Regions from separate parts of the Paenibacillus sp. FSL M8-0212 genome, predicted to be linked through region 1. Evidence: riboswitches for the same ligand, from Rfam matches in the RefSeq annotation. Region 1 holds a riboswitch; each other region holds the start of a gene.
What was found. Region 1 has a riboswitch for thiamine pyrophosphate ahead of MKX68_RS06580 (ABC transporter ATP-binding protein). Riboswitches for the same ligand answer to the same signal wherever they lie in the genome.
Positions count from the first base shown of each region.

Region 2: linked by a shared signal. The riboswitch ahead of MKX68_RS08735 (ABC transporter substrate-binding protein) and the one ahead of MKX68_RS06580 (ABC transporter ATP-binding protein) in region 1 are both predicted to bind thiamine pyrophosphate.
Region 3: linked by a shared signal. The riboswitch ahead of tenA (thiaminase II) and the one ahead of MKX68_RS06580 (ABC transporter ATP-binding protein) in region 1 are both predicted to bind thiamine pyrophosphate.

Region 1 covers NZ_JBBORP010000001.1:1,466,236-1,468,506, reverse strand. The annotation lists gene MKX68_RS06585 (ABC transporter permease) at 1-544, opposite strand, end outside; gene MKX68_RS06580 (ABC transporter ATP-binding protein) at 534-1,298, opposite strand; TPP riboswitch at 1,457-1,559, opposite strand; gene MKX68_RS06575 (radical SAM/SPASM domain-containing protein) at 1,742-2,271, shown strand, end outside.
Region 2 covers NZ_JBBORP010000001.1:1,984,178-1,986,448, reverse strand. The annotation lists gene MKX68_RS08735 (ABC transporter substrate-binding protein) at 1-809, opposite strand, end outside; TPP riboswitch at 1,118-1,230, opposite strand; gene MKX68_RS08730 (NAD-dependent epimerase/dehydratase family protein) at 1,376-2,131, opposite strand; gene MKX68_RS08725 (VOC family protein) at 2,149-2,271, opposite strand, start outside.
Region 3 covers NZ_JBBORP010000001.1:5,756,596-5,758,866, forward strand. The annotation lists gene MKX68_RS25320 (CotH kinase family protein) at 1-519, opposite strand, end outside; gene tenA (thiaminase II) at 644-1,303, opposite strand; TPP riboswitch at 1,419-1,516, opposite strand; gene MKX68_RS25330 (endo-1,4-beta-xylanase) at 1,723-2,271, opposite strand, start outside.

The sequences.
Region 1 (2,271 bases):
AAATATCCCATTTGTTGGCGCCCATGGTGAGCAGTAGTTCACGCTGCTCCGGATCGCCTTGGCGGAGTCCATCGTAGGTACTGACCACAATAGGGAAGAATGCGATTAAGAACACCACCGCGACTTTGCTCCACAACGTGTAACCAAACCACAAGATAAATACGGGAGACAAGGCAATCAGCGGGATGGTCTGACTGATCACGATGAAGGGATACAAGGCCTTTTCAATTGATCGGTTCATATGCATGCCTGTTGCTAGCGTAATTCCGGTCACTATGGACAAGCCAAAACCAACAACAACCTCCATAAAGGTAGCAGGTAGATGGATAGTCAACAGCAGACGGCGATGCTCAACCAGTGAGCTTACGATGGCCGTGGGTGCAGGAATGATAAATGAGGGCACCCATCCCATACGCACAATCGTTTCCCAGATCGCCAGTAAAAAGAACATGAGCATAATAAACAAACCATATTGGGAAAACGACCTCGAGAGCCACTTCGAACACCACGTCCAAACGCTAACCTCAGCTCTATCATTTTGCATGTAATTGTTCCTCCAGTTGTTTCCTCATCTGCACGAGAGCGGGTTCGTAGATCATGTCCGAATGCCTTGGGCGTGGTAAAGGAACCGTTATCTCCCGTAACTGCTGACCTTGCCCTCCTGGAGTTAACAGAATGATACGGTCACTTAACAGCAGGGCTTCCTCGATGTCATGTGTAATGAACAGCACGGTTTGTCCAAAGTCCTTCCACAGCTCCAACAACCAGCGATGCATTTCTCGTTTGGTTAAAGCGTCGAGTGCACCGAAGGGTTCATCCAGCAACATGAGCTGCCCGCCTGTAAGCAAGGTACGCAGCAATGCCACCCGCTGCCGCATGCCGCCGGATAACTCATCCGGATAGGCCTGCTCATAACCGGACAAGCCAAACCTTGCCAATCCAGCGATGATATCGGCTCGTAGTTTGTCCTTGTCCTGTCGGCCTGGTGCCAGCTCGGCAGGCAGCAGGCAGTTCTCCATGACGGTACGCCAGGATAACAGCAGGTCTTTCTGCGGCATATAGGCGACTCGTCCGAGCCGTTGTCCTTGCGGTACATCAGCAATATCGATGGTGCCAACGGTTGGCTCGTGCAAGCCTGCGAGCAGCTTGAAGAGTGTGCTTTTACCTGATCCGCTGGAGCCGATGAGCGAGACAAATTCTCCTTGTTGAACCTGAAGCGACACATTGGAGAGCACGGGTGAATCTTTTTTTTCGGGAAAAGCGAAGCTAACGTTCTCAATGGTTACATGGTTGCTCATCTGATCCTCACCCCCTTGATGTCAGACTGCTGGAATAACAACGGCATCCTGTACTCTGCAAAAGGAACAAAAAAGACCCACCCATTTCCGGAGAAATGAGTGGGTCTGTAAGTTAAATCCGCAATTTATCTTCACATACATGAAAAAATTCCGCTTACTAAAAGGCCGCTCCACTTCCCTCCGCTGGTATGATCCAGATCAGGTTCAAAGGGTCCGAATAGTCATATTCGTCTCAGCCGCAAGGCTCCCCTAGTGCAAAAGTTCAAGATATGCAGTTGTCTGTTCAGCATATATCACTCGAACATGAACTGTAAAGAGGCAGCATGATAACTGAACAATTTACCTTGGCTCATGAACCCGATATAATAGGGATGGCCCGTATAGGCCGGATCACAAAATGCAGGTGGGATTGTTCTCCCTCCTAGGCAGAATGGGGACCCGAGTTGAAAACGTTCAAAAAAGTATATATTGAGATCACGAGTATCTGCAATCTGGCTTGCAGCTTCTGTCCGCAGACGCAGCGTGCCAAAGGATTCATTGACCCTGAAGTCTTCAACAATATACTGGAACAAGTTAAACCACACACCAATCATATTTATCTACATGTCAAAGGCGAACCCTTGTTGCATCCCAAAATAGATCTGCTGCTTGATTCCGCACATGAGAAGGGACTCAAGGTGAACATTACAACGAATGGTACACTCTTGCCCAAGACTCAGCATAAATTGCTTGGCAAACCGGCGCTGCGGCAGATGAATTTCTCCCTGCACAGCTTCGATGGGCATGAAGGTTCAACAGACCGTGACGGATACCTGCGTCATATTTTGTCCTTTGTACACGAGGCCGTTAAGCACAATGTCATCATCTCATTCCGACTGTGGAATCTGACGCAGGATAACTTCACAAATGCTCAGATGAATCGAAATCGGGAGACTCTTGAAGTATTGGAACGTGAGTTCAATCTGGACTTCCG
Region 2 (2,271 bases), 520 kb from region 1:
TGATCGATCGCATATTGATATCCTTCTGAAGTGGCTTTCAGGAATGCTTTCACCAGCTCAGGGTCGTTTTGGATCGTCTGCTCGTTTGTTACGAGGACAGGCGTGTAATAATCCAGTGCATCTGAATAATCCTTCACATATAACATGTCGATCGGTTCCCCGCGTAGTTCGGCTTCAATCCCCGTCCAAGCGTAGAAAATCCACGCGAAATCAATATCCCGTTTCACTGCGGTGAAAAAGTCGGCATCACCCATGTTAATGTTTTTCACTTTGGATACATCGGCTCCGTCGCCTTCCATAATGGATTGCATCACGGCTTCTTCCACTGGGGAACCCCAACCGCCATAGGTTTTGCCTTCAAAATCTTTCGGTGATTTGATATTCCGATCCGCCGGAGCAGCGAACCCGGATGTATTATGCTGAATAACTGCTGCGATGGAGACGAGAGGAACATCCTGTGTGCGGGCTTGAGTTACACTCTCCTGATAACTTACGCCAAAAGGCACTTCGTTCGATGCAACCATCGTATCTGCGCCACCGGCACCTGGTTGTACAATCTCCACGTTTAAGCCTTCGGCCTTGTAAAAACCTTGATCTACAGCCGCATACAGGCCGGTATGATTCGTATTTGGTGTCCAGTCGAGCACCACTTTAATATCTTTCAGGGCGGCAGTGTCACCTTCGTTGCTGCTTTCCGTATTTGTGTTGCCGTTCTGCCCAGCTGGGGCAGCTTCTTTGCCACCACATGCGGCTACAGTCACCATAAGCACGCATAAGAGCAACAATCCCATCGTTTTACGCCATTTCATCTTTGATTCTCTCCTTCGGTATGTCCGGCCGAGTGGCACGGGGTACTCCTTGGCTTCATATCCAATCATCTTGCATAAATCAAAAGATTTATACCAGTTGAGATCCGGATGACGTTATTTTTGAACGAAAATAAAACGTCCATCGATGTCATTCAAGGAAGCCAGACCGCGTTTAGCGGCAGTTTTTCTTGCAATATCAGAAAGGTGATGCTTCCAAACTTTTACTTTCTGATATAACAAAAAAAGCGTCCCGTAATCCGGGACGCGTGCAGGCGTTAGAGAGGTGGCGTTCAGCCATAGGGCTGTGCCATTTCGATATACTCCGATTCCTACGCTGGCATGATCCAGATCAGGTCTAAGGGTTAGTATCTTGGTGGGATACACTCTCAGCCGGCCAATTCCGACTCCCCTGGGAAACTATGAAGTTACGGGCATTACTAGGTGTAATTATAGGCCAGCAGGTGGAACGTGTCCAGTCAGGAACTGGATGGGGACACGTATGAACTTATCAAACAGACCGTTATACATATGTATAACGGTCTGTTTGGATGTGTTATTTTCATTAATTATCGTGGCGAATCATATAAGGAAATCTGACTGAGTGCAAAAGCATCGGATTTTGGGTCATAGCCTACCTGTTTCTGAGTGGTTTCCAGATTCAATCGTTTAAACCGATTATTCGAGATCCCATGCAGTATGGTGAAGGGTTCCAGATCAGTAGTTGTAATTGCTTTGAACATCAAATCACACAAGTCAGCCGGACTAATATACGCGCTCACATCCCTTGCCTCCAGCACGGGTCCGTCCGGTTGAAAATCATCATATGCACCTATACGTATTGCTACACTTTGTAAACCTTCGGTATACGCAAAATAGGAAGCGAGTGATTCTCCAAAACATTTGCTAACCCCGTACAAATTCCGTGGGCGTGTTGGCATGTCCGGATAGACTTGAGCATCAATGGGATACCCCTCAATCGTCTGTGCACTGCTTGCAAGAATGACTCTTCGTACACCTTGGTCTTTAGCTGCACGGAATACATTAAATGTACCTTTGATATTGATATCCAACAACGATTCATAGAATCCGGCATGCGGGGAAGGGTCTCCCGCCAGATGTACAACCACATCCATGCCTTCGCATGCATGCTGACAGGCTTCGGGGTCTGTCACATCCAGTGTCATGATCTCATGACGGGTTTCTTGATACGTTTGCAGTCTGTCGGTATTCAAATCCGTTAGTCGCAGGTGATATGCTTCTGACAAGTATTGGGACAAATCACGTCCAATTTTCCCGGCTGCGCCCGTAATTAAAATGTTCATGAAATCAACTCCAATTCTTAGCGCTGGAAGAACTCAATCCATTCCTTTTCAGGTCCATAGATGAAGAAGTAGCGGTAACCGTTAGGCAGTGTGATAATCTCTCCATCGATAAATTCGGCTTCGGTGGCTTGGATGCGTTT
Region 3 (2,271 bases), 4.3 Mb from region 1:
ACTCATGATGTCATAACTCAAGTATTCCTTCATATAACTATTGTCGCTAATCATGTTGTTCACAACGAGCTTGTCCAACCCCATCCAAGTTTGATCCTTAACATACTCATCAAACTTGATTTTGAAACTATATCGATCCGTTGTATCATCGCTAGCAACTTGCCGAAGGCTGGAGTTACCCTTTGGACGAATTCCGACGTTTTCAATCGTTGTGCCGTTAATCGTAATATTAGCTGAGATGTACTGCTCCTCATTTGCATTATCCAACATTTCTTTCCATGCCGCTTCATCCACATCAATCGAAATGGACATAACCTCATTTTTGTTGATTTGATCGGCATACCCTACTGTCTGCGCAGTATTCTCCGTTTTACTCTGATTATCCGTATTCGTTTGTTCTGTTTCAGTCGAATTACTTTCCGAGTCCACACTTCCTTGATTAGTCGAGCTGCATGCCGTCAGCATTGCAGTACATAACACCGCTACACCGATAAATTTAGGCCATTTGTATATACTCATTGCCATCACCTCATGATTGTTGTTGAATCTTTTTATATGTAATCATCATAGATGGCAATTCTTAAATGAATCTGAATGAGTGGCGTCATATGGTACTCTCTAATTGAATGAACGACCAGTGAACTTAAGGCTCCAGCCTCCATGACATCTCCCAAAAATCAAGCTCGAAGCGACTGCACATCACGAAAATATCTTCCATTCGTTGGTACGTTTCCTCGCTACAGCCTTCTAATAGCTTATCCGTTAACGCCACAAGGGATTGATTGTTGCTGTTGTATTCAGAGGAAGCATATCCTGTGATCCACTCTCCGTAAAAAGGATGATCAGCTGCACCTGGCTTTTGGGAAAGAGCTTGACCAATCTCTGCATAGCTCCACGAGCAGGCCAGAATCGATACAAGTACTTCTGCTATACCGCCCGCATGGGAAACTGAGAGCATATAGTTAGTATAGGCTGCATTTTTCAGTGCAGGTTTTACCTGAAAAACATGATCCTCTGTAATTCCTAAACGCTCCATATAAGAACGATGAATTTTCATTTCACCATTCAGGATGTTATCTACGTTTTTACTAAAAAACTGCATCAATTTGGGGTCGTGCGACTTGACGATACCTAGTGCAAATACGCGGGCATAATCATACAGGTACAAGTAGTCTTGCAGCAAATAATAACGAAATTGTTCAACCTGTAAAGAACCATCCCCGATCCCTTTAACAAAGGGATGCTCAAGACATTCCTTCCATACAGGCTTTGCTGCCTGATATAGTCGCTCTGAAATAGTCAACGTGTGTTCCTCCAATTCATAATGTATGTATTTAAAAACAAAAAAACGAAACATCCATAGGATGTTTCGCAGACAAATACACTAAAACAAGGGGTACGCATGAGCTACCCAAGTACAGCGTTTCATCGTTGCATCCCTACGTTGGCATGATCCAAATCAGGTAAGGTCGGTTTAACACCCTCTCAGCCGGTTAAGGCTCCCTCGCAAACGGTTGTATGTAGTTGATTACTTTCTTGTTCCCATAAAAGAAAAAATAACATCCATTTAGTATATCAAGGGCTGTTAAATATAGTCAAGGCAGTTTGTATCCCACCTCATCAGCTTGAGTGACGTATGTAAACGATGAAAACCATCATAACAATGGTTGAGTTTTATCCACTGTTATGATGGTTTCTACTCTTACAATTACTGCCGATGGATTAATGCCCGAGTTTGTTCTTTCCGACAAAAGTGAGTATTCCGTACTGGGAAGTGTTTCTCCAGCTCTCATTGGTCGTATCATTCCACTTGGCTACGTTCTGTTTACCTCCGCCCTGGTTGTCGTTAATTTGAAGCTCGAAACCGAGGACATTTCCAGCCTTTGGCGTCAGTGAATTCAACTGGATTCTGGCTTCTACGAGGTATCCTTTATTTGTTTTCTTCACAGCACTTACAAGGCGTCCGGGTGAGGCACTGCCTGCAAAGGTTCCGACATTGTCTGCACTGATTCTGAACTGGGCATCATCATATTGAAAATACGGTGTGCGCTGGTGATTCTCGTCCAGGAAAATCTCAACCGAATCCTGATCCCATGGGTTAATGCTATCTGTGATGATGTTTGGATCAGTGACATCGATTAGCAGATATAGATACTTACCTGACCACATTGCGCGAGCCACTGCCTCTGCCCCTTCGGTCTGATTCAACCGTTTTACTTCAAATGGTACAGCCTTGTTCCATAATGCGTCTTTCTTCCCATCAATCTGAAC